DNA from 2 places in the Rossellomorea sp. LJF3 genome. Region 2 is predicted to be linked to the other one. Evidence: a T-box and tRNA genes for the amino acid it is inferred to sense, from the RefSeq annotation. Region 2 holds a T-box; the other holds one or more tRNA genes.
What was found. A T-box is a leader RNA that pairs with one kind of tRNA and senses whether it is charged. The one in region 2 lies ahead of thrS (threonine--tRNA ligase), so its partner is inferred to be a tRNA-Thr.
Positions count from the first base shown of each region.

Region 1 (7,987 bases), on a different contig from region 2:
GGATCTCCCCCTGTGAGAGTAGGACGTCGCCAGGCATATCGTTCCGCAGTAGCTCAGTGGTAGAGCTATCGGCTGTTAACCGATCGGTCGCAAGTTCGAATCTTGCCTGCGGAGCCAATATATGGAGAGCTGTCCGAGTGGCCGAAGGAGCACGATTGGAAATCGTGTAGACGGTTAACGCTGTCTCAAGGGTTCAAATCCCTTGCTCTCCGCCATCATATTTTCAATAAGGCCCATTGGTCAAGCGGTTAAGACACCGCCCTTTCACGGCGGTAACACGGGTTCGAATCCCGTATGGGTCACCATTTTCTTTCAAGAAGAATTCATTTACATAGTGGAGGATTAGCTCAGCTGGGAGAGCATCTGCCTTACAAGCAGAGGGTCGGCGGTTCGATCCCGTCATCCTCCACCATGATTTTTTACGAAGCGTAAGCGGAGTAAAATAATCTTCCTTAATTATTATGTGTAACTTATATCGTCGCGGGGTGGAGCAGTTCGGTAGCTCGTCGGGCTCATAACCCGAAGGTCGCAGGTTCAAATCCTGTCCCCGCAATACCATTTTTGCATGTTATTAGTAAAAGATTAACTTTGATCTTTTATGAGTGACGCAAGGATAGTTATTTTCGCTAGCGCGAAAAAACTTTGGTCCGGTAGTTCAGTTGGTTAGAATGCCTGCCTGTCACGCAGGAGGTCGCGGGTTCGAGTCCCGTCCGGACCGCCATTTTTTCTTGGAGTATTGTTTCTTGAAAAGGAAAAGGGTTTCGATAAGCGAGAAGGTCGAGGAAGCGATCGAAGGAACACCGGAGCGTATTTTACATACGTGAGGATGTGACTGAGTGAGCTGACGAAGAGATTCGAAGCTTAGCGGAAGCCGAAAACTATTTAGCTCAGTAGCTCAGTTGGTAGAGCACGGTGAATAAGCTTCACCCGAGTAAACATCAGCGTACAGCTCGAGCAACTACTTGATTCAGCTTCCTGAGAGCTGGACGATGGACTACAACATTCATATTGTAGGATGCATACTAAATACGGCTCAGTAGCTCAGTTGGTAGAGCAATGGACTGAAAATCCATGTGTCGGCGGTTCGATTCCGTCCTGAGCCACCATTTATTTACTTGATGCCGGTGTAGCTCAACTGGTAGAGCAACTGACTTGTAATCAGTAGGTTGGGGGTTCAAGTCCTCTTGCCGGCACCAGTCAAGTGATTTAGCTGGAGGGGTAGCGAAGTGGCTAAACGCGGCGGACTGTAAATCCGCTCCTTCGGGTTCGGCAGTTCGAATCTGCCCCCCTCCACCAAGATTTTTTACGAAGCGTCAGCGGAGTAAAATAATCCTCCTTAAACTATACGCGAGAGAAGTACTATGCTTCAAAGCGAATAGCATCAAGGTTTTGTAAAAACTAATATATTTCATAGGGGTATAGTTTAAAGGTAGAACGAAGGTCTCCAAAACCTTTGGTGTGGGTTCGATTCCTACTACCCCTGCCAATTTTAACATGGCGATTGTGGCGAAGTGGTTAACGCACCTGATTGTGGTTCAGGCATTCGTGGGTTCGATTCCCATCAGTCGCCCCATAAAAGTCACATTTTTATTTCCGTGACATATACTATCAGTGGGCTATAGCCAAGCGGTAAGGCATCGCACTTTGACTGCGACATGCGTTGGTTCGAATCCAGCTAGCCCAGTAGTGCGGAAGTAGTTCAGTGGTAGAACACCACCTTGCCAAGGTGGGGGTCGCGGGTTCGAATCCCGTCTTCCGCTCCAATATTAAGGCGGCATAGCCAAGTGGTAAGGCATGGGTCTGCAAAACCCTGATCACCGGTTCAAATCCGGTTGCCGCCTCCAAATGTAATGCCGGTGTGGCGGAATTGGCAGACGCGCACGACTCAAAATCGTGTTCCTCTGGAGTGCCGGTTCGATCCCGGCCACCGGTACCACATCGCGGGTGTAGTTTAGTGGTAAAACCTCAGCCTTCCAAGCTGATGATGAGGGTTCGATTCCCTTCACCCGCTCCAACTTACATACGACAGACTTTCTCTTTATGAGGAGGTCTTTTTTAATGTTGAAATTCCAGCATTTTATTTTCATGTACCACTTAATCATATGCAAGACTAACCTCTACTCATAATTCACAACCTTTTTATTTACCCACCACCCACCAAAACAAAACCCATCTAGTCAAAATTTTTCACCTTCTTAGTCAATTGAGTCCCCCTATTAAAGAAAGCGCTACCATTATAATGTAAGAAAGCGATTACACAGTTAGGGTGGTGATACGGGTGGAACCAAAGATTCAGACTGGACCAGTGAGCCCAGAAGTACAAATGAAGGCAGTGACGAAGAAGAAGTTCAAGTATAAGAGCTTGCTGACGTACGCTGCCTTTGTTGGACCGGCGCTTTTATTTTTCTTAGTGATTCAGATTCTTCCGTTCTTGATGGGTGTGTATTATTCCTTCACCTCATGGAATGGAGTAAGTTCGGTTGTTGAGTGGGTTGGGTTCGATAACTACAAGAAGATCTTCACGGATGATAAGACGTTTTTCAATTCATTCATGTTCACGACGAAGTTTATGTTTGCGGCAGTGATCATCAGTAACTTGATAGGATTCGGATTTGCCCTGTTGTTGAATGCCGCATTGAAGACGCGCAATATCCTGAGGACTGTATTCTTTATCCCCAACGTCATCGGGGGGTTGTTACTCGGGTTCATCTGGCAGTTCATCTTTGTTAAGGGATTCGCGTCACTTGGTAATATGACGGATATCGGATTCTTTAAGATGCCATGGCTTGGTGATGAGAAGACGGCTTTCTGGGGTATTGTCATCGTATTTGCATGGCAGATTTCGGGGTATATGATGGTCATTTATGTAGCGGCATTGCAAGGGGTGGACAATTCACTTCTTGAAGCAGCGAAGATAGATGGTGCATCGAGTTGGACCCTCCTCACAAAAATCATCATTCCGTTAATACTACCTGCATTCACGATTTGTTTCTTCCTGACGATTTCAATGGCCTTTAAGATATTCGATCTGAATATCTCCTTAACAGGCGGTGGGCCGTTCAATTCTACACAATCCGTGGCGATCAATATTTATCAGGAAGCTTTCCAGAATAACCGTTATGGACTTGGGACGGCGAAGTCGATTCTGTTCTTTGTGGTAGTGGCTGTATTTACGACGGTTCAGGTGATGGTGACGAAGAAGAAGGAGGTTGAGGCATAATGGGCAATCGTTATACGAAGAGAACATTTGTATTAGAAATCATCGGGATTGTAATCGGACTCATCTTCCTTATCCCTTTCTACTTCGTACTGGTCAACTCGGTGAAACCATTTGCTGCGATTTTGATTGATGCGGCAGCATGGCCGGAGGAATTTATGTTTTCCAACTATGCAAAAGTGTGGGAAGTCATCAATTTTCCACGGGCTTTCTGGAATTCGCTCGTCATAACGGTGTTCAGTAACATCGGTTTGGTGATCATCAGTTCTATGGCAGCATGGAAAATGGTTCGTACACCAGGGAAGTTCAGTAAGATCCTATTTGTCATCTTTGTATCCGCCATGGTGATCCCGTTCCAGACGGTGATGATCCCCTTGATGAAGGTTGGGGGCACGTTGGGACTGACAAATAGCATTCCTGGTCTCATTCTCATGTACTTTGGGTTCGGAGTGCCACTGTCCCTCTTCTTATATCACGGATTTGTGAAAACCGTCCCGATTGAAATCGAGGAATCAGCGATGATAGACGGCTGCAGTCAGTTTGGCGTGTTTTGGAGAATCGTATTCCCATTACTGAAGCCGATTACGGTGACTGTAATCATTTTGAACACATTGTGGATCTGGAATGATTACCTGCTTCCACTCCTTGTGTTACAGGATGCGGAACTGCGTACAATCCCCCTTGCAGCCAGCTCGTTCTTTGCACAATATACGAAGCAGTGGGATATGGGACTTGCAGCGTTGGTTCTCGGGATTACACCGATCATCATCTTCTTCCTGTTTTTACAGAAGCATATCATCAAAGGAATTGCTTCAGGCTCGATCAAGTAGATATAAAGTTTCTGTCGAGATGGTCTATCATTGATACAGAAATTTATATAAAATATTTTATATCAGGGAGGTCAATCCATTTATGAAACGTATTTTATTACTTTGTATGTCTTTGGTTTTAGTATTTGGAATTATTGCAGGTTGTTCTTCTAAAGACAAAACAAGCAGCTCAGGCGGGGATTCCGGTTCAGGTGATGATGTCGTGACACTGAATTTCTTCCAGTTCAAGGTTGAAATTGCCGATCAGCTGCAGGAAATGATCAAAGAATTCGAAGCGGAGCATCCGAACATTAAGATCAAGCTTGAAACCGTTGGTGGAGGTGCCGATTACGGTGCTGCACTTAAAGCGAAATTTGCTTCAGGGGAAGAGCCGGATATTTTCAACAATGGTGGATTCAAAGAATTAGAGCTTTGGAAAGAGAAGCTTGCGGATCTTTCTGGCGAGCCTTGGGTTGAGCATGTCCTTCCGATCGGGAAAGTTCCGATGACGGATGAGGACGGCAAGCTTTATGGTATGCCTGTTAACTTGGAAGGGTATGGATTTGTTTACAACAAAGATTTATTCGAAAAAGCAGGCATCACGGAGCCTCCTAAAACGATTGATGAGTTAAAGGACGCTGCGAAGAAGCTCGAGGCGAAGAAAATCACTCCATTCTCAGCTGGTTACGGCGAGTGGTGGGTAATCGGTCAGCATTTACTGAACATTCCTTTTGCACAACAGGAAGATCCAGATAAGTTCATCGCGGGACTTTATGACGGATCTGAGAAGATTGTAGGAAACGAAAAGTTCAAACAGTTCAAAGAGGTACTGGACACTGAACTTAAATATGCCAACGATAATCCTTTAACGACGGATTATAATACGCAGGTAACGTTGTTTGCTTCTGGTGAAACGGCGATGCTTCAACAAGGGAACTGGACTGAGAACATGATCACGGAAATCAACCCTGATATCAACATGGGCTTCCTTCCGATTCCAATCAGCAATGACGAGAATGCAGATCGCCTTCCTGTCGGAGTGCCGAATAACTGGGTATTGAATAAGAACTCCAAGCACCTTGAAGAAGCGAAAACATTCTTGGAGTGGATGGTTTCTTCTGAAACAGGTAAGCGTTATATCACAGAAGAATTTGCGTTCATCCCTGCATTTGATAATATCGAGCCGAATGGTCTTGGTGACCTGGGTCAATCCATCCTTGACTACTCTAAGGATGAGAAGACGATTCCTTGGACTTGGTTCAAATGGCCGGATGGAGCGAACAAAGAATTCGCTGCGACCATCCAGGAATATGCAGCCGGAAAAATTGATTATGATACTGTACTTGAGCGATTCCAACAAACGTGGGATAACTTGAAGTAAACGGAATAATGGAAAGCATGTCTACTTAAGGCATGCTTTCTATTTTATAAGTTTAATAGGAATATTTCGAAAAAATACTTCCAAGAGCGGGGAATAACACTTTATACTAGTGTATAAGTGAGACCTGGGAGGTCCGTCCCTCATGTTAAAGACAAGCATTCGAAATAAGTTGATTGCGCTCTTGATGATCACGACGATTGTGCCGTTTGGCAGTTCGATCATCATTACATATTTGTATACGAAGGATTCGATTGAGGAGCAGGTGGTGAAGGAGAGCAGTAATCTCCTTTATCAGGGGAAGGTGAACTTGGAGAGCTACATCAATGAGCTCAACGGGTTATCTCTTTCCCTCTATAATAATCCCGATTTCATTAATTTCATGAGGTCACCGGGTAAGGAGAATAATTACCTGACGATCGGCATCGTGAAAAACATTGTGCAAACGATTCTCTACACTGGGGACACGATCAACGGGGTACGCATTTCCTTTGCCGACGGTGACCGGGTCATTTCCGCAACAAAGCGATCCACCGTTGTTTTCTCCAATAGAATAAAAGATTCACAGTGGGAATACTTCAGAAAAGCAGAACGAAGCCCGTACAATATGTACATTGAACCTACCAATAGTCAGGAAGAGGAGAATATTAACCGGTCGAAGGAAATCATTACGATTCACAGGGCGTTCCGGAATGTTCCCGGTGACGAGGTGCTGGCGTATATTTCCCTGGACATCTCTCCGGATAAAATCATTGATTTAAGCAGAAACCTCTATAACCCTGATTCTGAAGAATTCTACCTTCTGTCTTCAGAAGGAGAAATGATTTACAGCTCTGATAGCGACGTATCGGATGATGGTTACAATCAGAAATGGATCAGAAAGATCATGGAATCCAAGGATGTTTCAGGGACCCTTGAGTGGAAGGAAGATAGGTTCAACGGGGTGATGATGTACGATCAGCTCCCAGCTTCTTCGGGAGGATGGTTCCTCGTGAAAAGGGTATCTTATGGCAATCTGTATGAAAGTGCGTTTAGTGTGGCGAAGATCAATATTTTGTTCGGGGTTCTTGGCTTGACCCTCGTTGTGCTGGCGACTCTGTTTGTTTCCTTCAAAATTACATCTCCAATCCGGATACTGCTTTCAAATATCCAGGAGGTGGAAAAAGGGAATATGAAGGTACAGGCGGAATCATTCGGCTTTGATGAAATCGGTATCCTTGGGAATCGGTTTCAGCAGATGATCGAGCGGATCAATCATTTGATCAACAGGGAGTATAAGCTGGAACTTGAAAACAAAACGAATCAATTAAAGGTTCTGCAGTCGCAGATCAATCCACATTTTCTCTACAATGCCCTGCAGTCCATCGGTACGATTGCGCTTAAGAACAAGGTACCGCAAATATACTCCTTAATCACTCATTTATCTAAAATTATGAGGTATGGGATGAATATGGAGGAGGATGTGGTCCCTTTAAGCAAAGAAATCAATTATACGAAGGCGTATCTTCTTTTGCAAAAGGAGCGGTTTGGAGAAAATCTGGAGTACAGTGTCGATATGGACGCAGTGGTGAAGGAGGTCCGGGTTCCCAAAATGATACTGCAGCCCCTCATAGAAAACTACTTCAAGCACGGATTCGATATCCGTGATGGAGTGGGGAGGATTGATCTGACCTGCTTTCAGGATGGAGCAACGCTTGTGATGATCGTCCGGGACAATGGAGCAGGGGTGACAAAAGACAGGCTAAGGGAAATAGAAGAGCACTTCAAGGCAGAAGCATGGAATAAAACCGGTGAAGAAACCAATATCGGACTGAAGAATGTGTATGTAAGGCTAAAACTTTACTATGACCATAAGGCGACTCTGCTACTTGAGAATCATGAAGATGGGGGCTTTATGGTCACCATGAGGCTGCCGCTCAGAATGGAGGGGGAGGCAAATGAAAGCAATCATCATTGACGACGAAAAGCATGTGCGTGAAGGGTTACTTTTGTTGGCAGAATGGGAAAAGCACGGCATCCACACCATCCTCGAGGCAGAAGATGGAGACGAAGCCATCGAATTGATCACAGAGCACAGGCCCGAGATCATCTTCACGGATATGAGGATGCCGAAGAGGGACGGCATCACCCTGTTAAAATGGCTTCATGCCTCTGACCTCACAAGCAAGACCATCGTTGTGAGCGGATATGATGACTTTGAATATATGAGAAATGCAATCCATTATAAGAGCTTCGATTACATTCTGAAGCCGATTGAACCGGATGTGCTGAATGACACGCTGGATAAGGCTGTGTTGGAATGGAAGGAGCAAGCCCGGTCAAGGAAATTCCAAGTCGAGGAAAACAGGGTCCTTAATGAGGCAAAGCCTCTATACTGGGATCGATTATTCTCCAGTCTCTGTACGAAGGAGAGCATTACGGCTGAAATGGTGGATAAGGTTGAGAGGGAGTTCGGTGTTTCACTGCCGAAGCTTAAGAAAACGGTTGCGCTCCTGCCGATCAAACCGATTGTGATGAAATCCTTTCAGGGTGACAGGGACCTTGCCTTTTTTACCCTCATTAATATTTGCAATGAGCTCTTAC
Region 1 is NZ_JBANLY010000002.1:277,910-285,896, reverse strand. It holds rRNA gene rrf (5S ribosomal RNA) at 1-35, shown strand, start outside; tRNA gene V8G47_RS03955 (tRNA-Asn) at 43-117, shown strand; tRNA gene V8G47_RS03950 (tRNA-Ser) at 124-215, shown strand; tRNA gene V8G47_RS03945 (tRNA-Glu) at 231-305, shown strand; tRNA gene V8G47_RS03940 (tRNA-Val) at 337-412, shown strand; tRNA gene V8G47_RS03935 (tRNA-Met) at 480-553, shown strand; tRNA gene V8G47_RS03930 (tRNA-Asp) at 645-721, shown strand; tRNA gene V8G47_RS03925 (tRNA-Phe) at 1,031-1,106, shown strand; tRNA gene V8G47_RS03920 (tRNA-Thr) at 1,121-1,196, shown strand; tRNA gene V8G47_RS03915 (tRNA-Tyr) at 1,213-1,296, shown strand; tRNA gene V8G47_RS03910 (tRNA-Trp) at 1,413-1,486, shown strand; tRNA gene V8G47_RS03905 (tRNA-His) at 1,498-1,573, shown strand; tRNA gene V8G47_RS03900 (tRNA-Gln) at 1,613-1,684, shown strand; tRNA gene V8G47_RS03895 (tRNA-Gly) at 1,689-1,763, shown strand; tRNA gene V8G47_RS03890 (tRNA-Cys) at 1,771-1,844, shown strand; tRNA gene V8G47_RS03885 (tRNA-Leu) at 1,853-1,936, shown strand; tRNA gene V8G47_RS03880 (tRNA-Gly) at 1,941-2,014, shown strand; gene V8G47_RS03875 (carbohydrate ABC transporter permease) at 2,324-3,220, shown strand; gene V8G47_RS03870 (carbohydrate ABC transporter permease) at 3,220-4,047, shown strand; gene V8G47_RS03865 (ABC transporter substrate-binding protein) at 4,130-5,407, shown strand; gene V8G47_RS03860 (cache domain-containing sensor histidine kinase) at 5,550-7,361, shown strand; gene V8G47_RS03855 (response regulator transcription factor) at 7,342-7,987, shown strand, end outside.
Region 1: it has a tRNA-Thr gene. The T-box ahead of thrS (threonine--tRNA ligase) is inferred to sense a tRNA for this amino acid. The anticodon was not compared.

Region 2 (7,987 bases):
GACGGCCTATTGATAAAAGAAGATAAAAACGTAGACGGGAAAATCAGGAAGTATTATTCCATTACTGATAAAGGAAGTGCAGTTTTGATTGAGGCCCGTAACAAAGCGTTCGAGCTCTTTAAAGAAATTAAAGATTGATAAGAAGGTGAATAACAATGAAAACAACAATGAATCTTAAAACACTAATGGAAATCCTTGTAATTTCAACCAGACTTGGATTCACCTCGTTTGGAGGACCGGTTGCCCATCTTGGGTATTTTCATGAAGAATATGTTCGCAGAAGGAAATGGATGGATGAAAAAAGCTATGCCGATCTCGTGGCCCTTTGTCAGTTCCTGCCTGGACCGGCAAGCAGTCAGGTTGGGATGGGTATAGGCATTATGCGTGCCGGGGTCCTTGGAGGTATTGTTTCTTTTCTCGGATTCACTCTGCCTTCAGTCGTGGCATTAGTTCTCTTTGCACTCGTCCTTCAGGGTATGGGGGTGACGGATGCCGGGTGGATACATGGATTGAAAATCGTTGCAGTTGCAGTTGTAGGTCATGCGATCTTAGGGATGGCACAAAAGTTGACGCCGGATTTAAAGAGAAAAGCCATTGCCCTATTCGCTCTGGTTATCATTTTGATGTGGCAGACCGCCATCTCCCAAGTTGCAGTGATCCTTCTGTCTGCCCTTATCGGCTTCCTACTCTATAAACATCATGCTTCTGATCAGGAAGCAAGAGTGAAGATTCCGATTTCCCGCAGGTTAGCGGTGATTTGCTTATTGATATTCTTTGGATTATTGATTCTTCTTCCGATTATCCGGGAAGCAACCACATTGGAATGGGTGGCCCTCTTTGATAGTTTCTACAGATCTGGGTCCCTGGTCTTTGGTGGGGGGCATGTTCTATTACCGCTGTTGGAACGTGAATTTGTTCCGACAGGTTGGCTGACCGAAGAACAGTTTCTAGCGGGGTATGGTGCAGCCCAGGCTGTTCCGGGTCCCCTTTTCACCTTTGCTGCTTATATTGGGGCTGTTATAAACGGATGGAAAGGTGGATTGCTTGCGACGGTGGCCATTTTCCTTCCTGCATTTCTGCTGATTACAGGGGCCTTGCCTTTCTGGGATTCCCTCAGGCAGAATCCAAAGATAAAAGGCGCATTGATGGGAGTGAATGCAGCAGTCGTCGGGATTCTGATAGCAGCATTCTATCACCCGATCTGGACTTCTTCGATCCTCTCACCTGTCGATTTTGCCTTCGCGGCGATTCTGTTCAGTATGCTTGTATTCTGGAAGCTGCCGCCTTGGATGGTAGTAATTGCAGGGGCACTTGGTGGACTTGTAATCAGGATGATGTAGTAGAATACAGAAATGAGCCAGGCAATCATCGCCTGGCTCATTTACTATCTTCTGTCTTTCAAATGTAAGAGAAAGCTTATCTTCTTATAAACCGGTACGCCAGATAAGCAATATACAATGGAGTTGCAATGTAAATTAAATAAGGAAATTCTTCATATGTCCCTTTGAAGATTACATACAATAATGCCCCGATAAAGATCGTCACAATCGTTCCATATTTAGGTAACGGAACTTCTTTCAGACTCGGTATTCTGATCCTGCTCACCATCAGAAAGCACATCGCTGTAAAAATGACCGTTGTCACGATATTCGGAATCCAGTCACCGAACAATGTCAGAATGGCCAATATCCCACCAGCAGCCGTAATAGGGACACCGACAAAATAATGAAGAGACGATTTCGGCGGACTCGTGTTGAAGCGCGCAAGACGGTATGCACCGAATAAAGGGAATACCCCCGCCACAATGAACCCTAATAATCCGAATTGAAAAAAGTATGTATAATACACAAGAAATGATGGTGCGACCCCGAATGTCACGATGTCCGCCAATGAATCCAATTCCTTCCCAAGAACACTGTCTGCATTGAGCATTCTCGCAAGTCTACCGTCCATACTGTCAAGCATCATGCCAATAATGATTAATACTGCTGCATTTTTAAATTGCCCGTTTGCTGCAAATCCGATGGATAAGAATCCGCAATATAAATTCCCCAAGGTCACCATATTGGGGATCTTTTTCGTTAGTTTCATTTTTAGTCCTCGCTCTGCCAAATATTCTATTAGTATTAGAATACCATTTTATTCATCTTCATAAGGCTGTGAAATAAAAAAAGTTCAATAATTCCTATAAAAAAGTCCATTTTCAATTTACAAACCTCAAAATTAGACATACTATAAACAAGGATGATAATAACACAATTGAACGGAATTACATTCTAATAATATTGGTGATGATCAAATGATTAGAAAAAAACTAAGAGAATTAAAGTGCCTGACTTTAAAACTATTGCGGCTTAAAGATAATGCCCATAGCATCGCATTAGGATTCACGGTTGGCTTATTAATTAATTTCGTGCCTTCCTTTGGCATCGGACCCGTCATTTCTACAGCCAGTGCAAAGATATTCAAAGGAAACCCGTTCGCCGGTTTAGTTGGCGGGGTCTCTTTAATCTGGGCTTTCCCTTTCTTCTTTTACTTGAATCTTGTCGTAGGACATCTCTTCTTTCCGCTTGATTCCACAGGTGATGCAGTAGGGGTCGGAATGCAAATAGGAAAAGCTTTCTTTACAGGAATGATGATCAACATCCCCTTATGCGGGATCCTGACCTATGCCATCATGAATTCAGCAGTTAAAAAATACCGAGGGACATTACTGACATTTGTTCAAAGAAAGTGGAACGTATAACCCTTCCTCTTTTTGCTGATTTACGGATCAACTCCACTCTATTACTTTCAATTTTTTGAAACTCTTTCATGGATTCATACGTATATATTTTATAATGATTTCTACTTATGATTACCACATTTTATACTATTTCATCTCGCACTTTGTTATAATTTAACTATTACAAGTCGAGCATAAAATGAGAAAGAGGAGGATTGAAATGATTGGAACCATAGCTGTAATCATGATTTTTTCCATACCCATTCTTGGTATCATTACAGACCATTTCCAAAAACAATCCAAGCTGAAACAAAAAATGATAGAAGATGAACTCGAACTTGAAAAACTCAAACATGAAAATTTTGTCATAGAAACCCAAAAAATGAGGCTTGAATTAGAAAAAATGAACCTCGAAGATCCCAAGGGAAAAACGCATACGATTTGAAGGTATGTAGCGAAAGAGCCGGTCACACAGTGGCTGGCTCTTTTCCATGATCATGTTAAATATTCCTCTGCAAGGGATGGATTAAGATACCTTGCCATTCCCGTCTTCAAAGTTTTCATACCGTGTTTTCTATAGAAAGCTTCATTGCCCGTAGTCGAGATCAATAACACACAAGATACATCTGACAGTTGCTCCAATAAATCCTTCATTATAAGAGATGCAATCCCCTTGCGTTGATAATCAAGGTGAACGACTACATCATAAATCGTTGCATTGAAGACACCATCCGTCAGGGCTCTTCCCACTCCAACGATACGCCCTTCTAAAATTGCCAAAGATACGATATCACTTCTGAGAAATATTTTGGATATCACCTCATTTGTATGCTTAAGCCACCCTACTGAATGGTAAACATCTTTCATTTCATTCAGCCTCTCCGGTTCAAAACGGTTCAGGATCCTAACTTCCACCTTCAACACCTCTTTTGTTTTCTGTTATTACTCGATTGTTTCCTTTTCAAGACCTGAAAAGAATTCCTTCGCTATCTCATTTCTTCTTTCAATTTTTGAATAACATCACTCACTTGAAGTACTCCCACGTTACCTTCCTTCCTTTTTCTGAGTGACACCGATTGTTGCTGGATTTCTTTATCCCCTACGATCATCATATAGGGAATTTTCTGCATCTCGGCATCCCTGATTTTCAGTCCCATTTTCTGAACGCGATCGTCCAGTTCCACCCTGAATCCTTCACTTTCAAGCTTTGCCTTCACTTCTTGGGCATATGGGATATGAGCTTCAGATATAGGAAGGATTTTCACTTGATGGGGAGCCAACCAAAGTGGGAAATCTCCTCCGAAATGCTCAATGATAATGGCCATGAACCGTTCAATCGATCCATAAATGGCCCGATGGATCATGATCGGTCTCTCTACCCGATTATCTTCACCAATATATTCACACTGGAATTTTTCCGGCATTTGAAAATCAAGTTGAACCGTTCCACACTGCCAGCTTCTACCCAGACAATCGAGAATGTGAAAGTCGATCTTCGGTCCGTAGAAGGCGCCATCTCCATGATTGATATGATAATCGACGCCTCTTTCTTCTAATACTCCTTCAAGGTCCCCTTCCGCTTGATTCCACAAGTCAACTGATCCCATAAAATCTTCCGGGCGAGTTGAGAGTTCAACTTTGTATTCGAAACCGAATTTCCCATAGAAACGGTCAATGAGATCGAGAACTTTATGGAGCTCTGCACGAATCTGATCTTCCCTTACAAATAGATGAGCATCATCCTGAGTGAAGGAACGGACTCTCAATAATCCGCTTAACGACCCTGAAAGCTCATGACGATGGACCAACCCAAGCTCCCCATACCGGAGAGGTAGTTCCCGGTAACTTCTCCGTTTACTTTTATAAATCAGGACGGCTCCAGGACAGCTCATTGGCTTAATGGCATATTTCTGATCATCCACCTCTGAGAAATACATATTCTCATGATAATGATCCCAGTGACCTGACTTCTCCCATAATTCCTGTTTCATCATGATTGGTGTTCTGATTTCCTGATAGCCTGCCTTCAGGTGCTCCTTTTTCCAAAATTCCTCCAGCTCATTCCGCAAGAGCATCCCCTTTGGTAAAAAAAACGGCATCCCTGGTGCTTCTTCCATGGAGATAAACAATTCCAGCTCTTGACCCAATTTCCTGTGATTCCTTTTTTCAACCTCTGATTGAATAGACATGTCTTTTCCTCCTTAAGATTTTGTATATAAAAAACCGCACCCATCCCTAACCAAGGGACGAATGCGGTCGTGGTACCACCCTAATTCCGAAGGACAAAAAGTTCTATAGTCCTTCGCTCAAGTAAGATAACGGTTTTCCCGATTATGGATACTCTCGTTTCCCCATAATAGCTCCAAGGTGGTAAATCATGTCCCTTTCTTCAGGGCTTGCAGCCTGATGACCCTGTTCTCTGGTAAGAAAGTGGAAATGATTCGTGTCCTCTTCATAGCGCACAGCTTATTTTAAATAAAAAACCGCACTCATCCCTAACCAAGGGACGAGTGCGGTCGTGGTTCCACCCTAATTTCGAAGTGTATAATAAAACGCTTCACTTAAGTAAGATAACGGTTTTCCCGATTATGGATACTGACCTTCTCCATAATAGCTCCGAGGTGGTAATTCATTCCATTCTCTTCAGGGCTCTCAGCCGGTGACCCTGTTCTCTGATCAAGAAAATAGTGAATGAATCATGTCCTCTTCTTTGCTTTCGTATAGTATATTCTCATATTGATAAAAGTGTTATTGAAATTATATGGGAGTATTTTCTACCTGTCAAGTACACATTATACAAAAATCAGTAAAATAATGCCCACAAGAATAAGGCGGTAAATGGCAAATGGAATTAACTTGACTTTATTGATCACTTTCAAGAAAAAGCGGATCGATAAATAAGCAAACAGGAATGCGCTGATGAATCCGACAAGTAAAAAAGGCATAAACTCAGCATTGAAGTACATCCAGTTTTTCATCAGGGAAAGTGCGCTTGCACCCAGCATGATCGGTACCGCCATTATAAAGGTAAAATCAGATGCTGCACGGTAGCTTAATCCAAGCAATACGCCACCTGATATGGTAGAACCAGACCTAGAAAAGCCCGGCCACAATGACAGACATTGTATCAGACCAATCATCAACGCTTTCTTGTGGGTGATCCCATCAACGGTCTCCACAACCTGTACCTTTGGCCGGAACAGGTCGGCTGCAATCATAAGGAACGCACCTATGGCTAGCCCTGCAAGGACCGTATTTAGTGAAAAGAGATGTTCATCGATGTAGTCTTCGAATAGTAAACCAAGGATTACTGCCGGGAGCAAACCGACCAGTATATGCGAGAGTTTTAATTTTGATGATCTTGCTTCTTTACGGGAGTTCATTCCCAATAAGTCCTTGAATCTGTCCCGAAACACGATGACTACCGCAAGAATCGATCCAAGTTGAATCACTACTTTAAACGTATTGGCAGGATACTTTCCCAATACTTCTTTCGATTTGATCCATAGATCGTCCACTACGATCATATGGCCGGTAGAGGATACTGGAGCAAACTCCGTCAATCCTTCTACCATACCGAGAATAAATGCTTTAATCAGTATTACAAGTTCCATGATTATGTTCTCCTCTAGTGAAGATGATATTTTTTGCTGACTCGTCGGAAGGTTCATCATCGGATGTCCGGTATCTAAAAATAACGAGTCATTTCTCTATTGCAATCTAGATAATAGTACTACAAGTACAAGTAGACGACAATATGGATTTGTACATAACCTAAAACAGAAAGCATACTAAGTATAGGGACAAGCTTTATGGGACTTCACAAATAAAAAAACACAGAACAGGAATAATGCCGATTCTGTGCATCTTACATGCAGCTTTCATATCATTGGGGTCAATGGATGTCCTTTTTCTTAAACTGTCCCCCTCTTACCTCTGCGATATCCGCTATCGCCAGAAATGCGGAGGGATCATGCTCAGCCACGATGTCCTTCAACTTTGCCTCCTCAAGTCGTGTGATGACACAGAATATGACCTTCTTGTCATCTCCCGAAAATGCACCTTCCCCCTTTAAATATGTGACGCCCCTTCCTAACCGATGAAGGAGTGCGTCTCCAATTTCATCGTAATTCTCACTGATGATCCAAACGGATTTAGATTCATCCAGTCCTTTTATCGTAATATCAATGAGTTTAAATGCAACATAATATGCCAACAGTGAGTACATGGCCCTATCCCAGCTGAAGACAAAGCCTGCACTGGCTAAAATGAATAGATTCACAAACATGATGATTTCCCCTACAGAGAACGGAAGCCTTTTACTTGATAAAATGGCGAGGATTTCAGTGCCGTCAAGAGAACCCCCGTATCGGATGACCATGCCGACCCCTATGCCGAGAACGATGCCGCCAAATAAGGATGCCAACAGAATATCTTGTGTAAAGGCTGCGACAGGATGTAGGAAGGTTGTAGAAATCGAAAGAATGATAATGCCATAGAGCGTAGAAAATGCGAAGGTTTTACCGATTTGTTTATATCCAATGAAGAAAAAGGGGATGTTCAAGATAAAGATAAAAAGTCCCAGTTTAATGCCTGTTATGTGTGAGAGCATAATGGAAACGCCGACAATCCCCCCATCAATGACCTGGTTCGGGACAAGGAAAATCTCAAGACCGACAGCCATGATCATAGCTCCTATCGTTATCAGGAACGCTCTCTTCAACACTTCCTTCAATGGGATTTTCTTATGCATGATTTTCACCTGCTGCTGCCGTTGTTGCAAGACCTGTCCTTCAATCATCATCATTCCTCCTCATGTGATACTCTAACAGAACGGCCGAACTACCCTATGCACTTGGCAACCCAAAACTATGTATCATACCCTTTTCATCCACTTCACGAAAACAAAGCCTGTATAACCTATATATTCTATCCTCCCTGCTAAAATACCTGCTTATAGAGAGGGACGGACCTTGGAATAAGTCACATTTTCGAAGTCAAACTTGCTTGTAACATGCTTCAACACTACATTTCTTTAAAATGAATACTTAAAAATCCAAGAGATTTAGAGGTCCGTCCCTGAAATTTGACTAATATGGAGAAATAAAGTATTTTTAATATTTGTATGTTCATGTGTTAACGGACAGGGAGCCTTTGGTGTTCCTTTAGTCAAATAGTTTTGGGGGCTTTTCTTTGATTACTTTAATCAAAACTTTATTGGTCAATATTACGATATTATTTTCTTTTACTTATAATGCAAAT
Region 2 is NZ_JBANLY010000001.1:16,221-24,207, reverse strand. It holds gene V8G47_RS00125 (PadR family transcriptional regulator) at 1-138, shown strand, start outside; gene V8G47_RS00120 (chromate transporter) at 156-1,340, shown strand; gene pssA (CDP-diacylglycerol--serine O-phosphatidyltransferase) at 1,417-2,091, opposite strand; gene V8G47_RS00110 (DUF2062 domain-containing protein) at 2,300-2,746, shown strand; gene V8G47_RS00105 (hypothetical protein) at 2,946-3,170, shown strand; gene V8G47_RS00100 (GNAT family N-acetyltransferase) at 3,221-3,640, opposite strand; gene thrS (threonine--tRNA ligase) at 3,712-4,914, opposite strand; T-box leader at 4,965-5,190, opposite strand; T-box leader at 5,225-5,445, opposite strand; gene V8G47_RS00090 (undecaprenyl-diphosphate phosphatase) at 5,518-6,339, opposite strand; gene V8G47_RS00085 (YitT family protein) at 6,621-7,478, opposite strand; gene V8G47_RS00080 (ATP-binding protein) at 7,919-7,987, shown strand, end outside.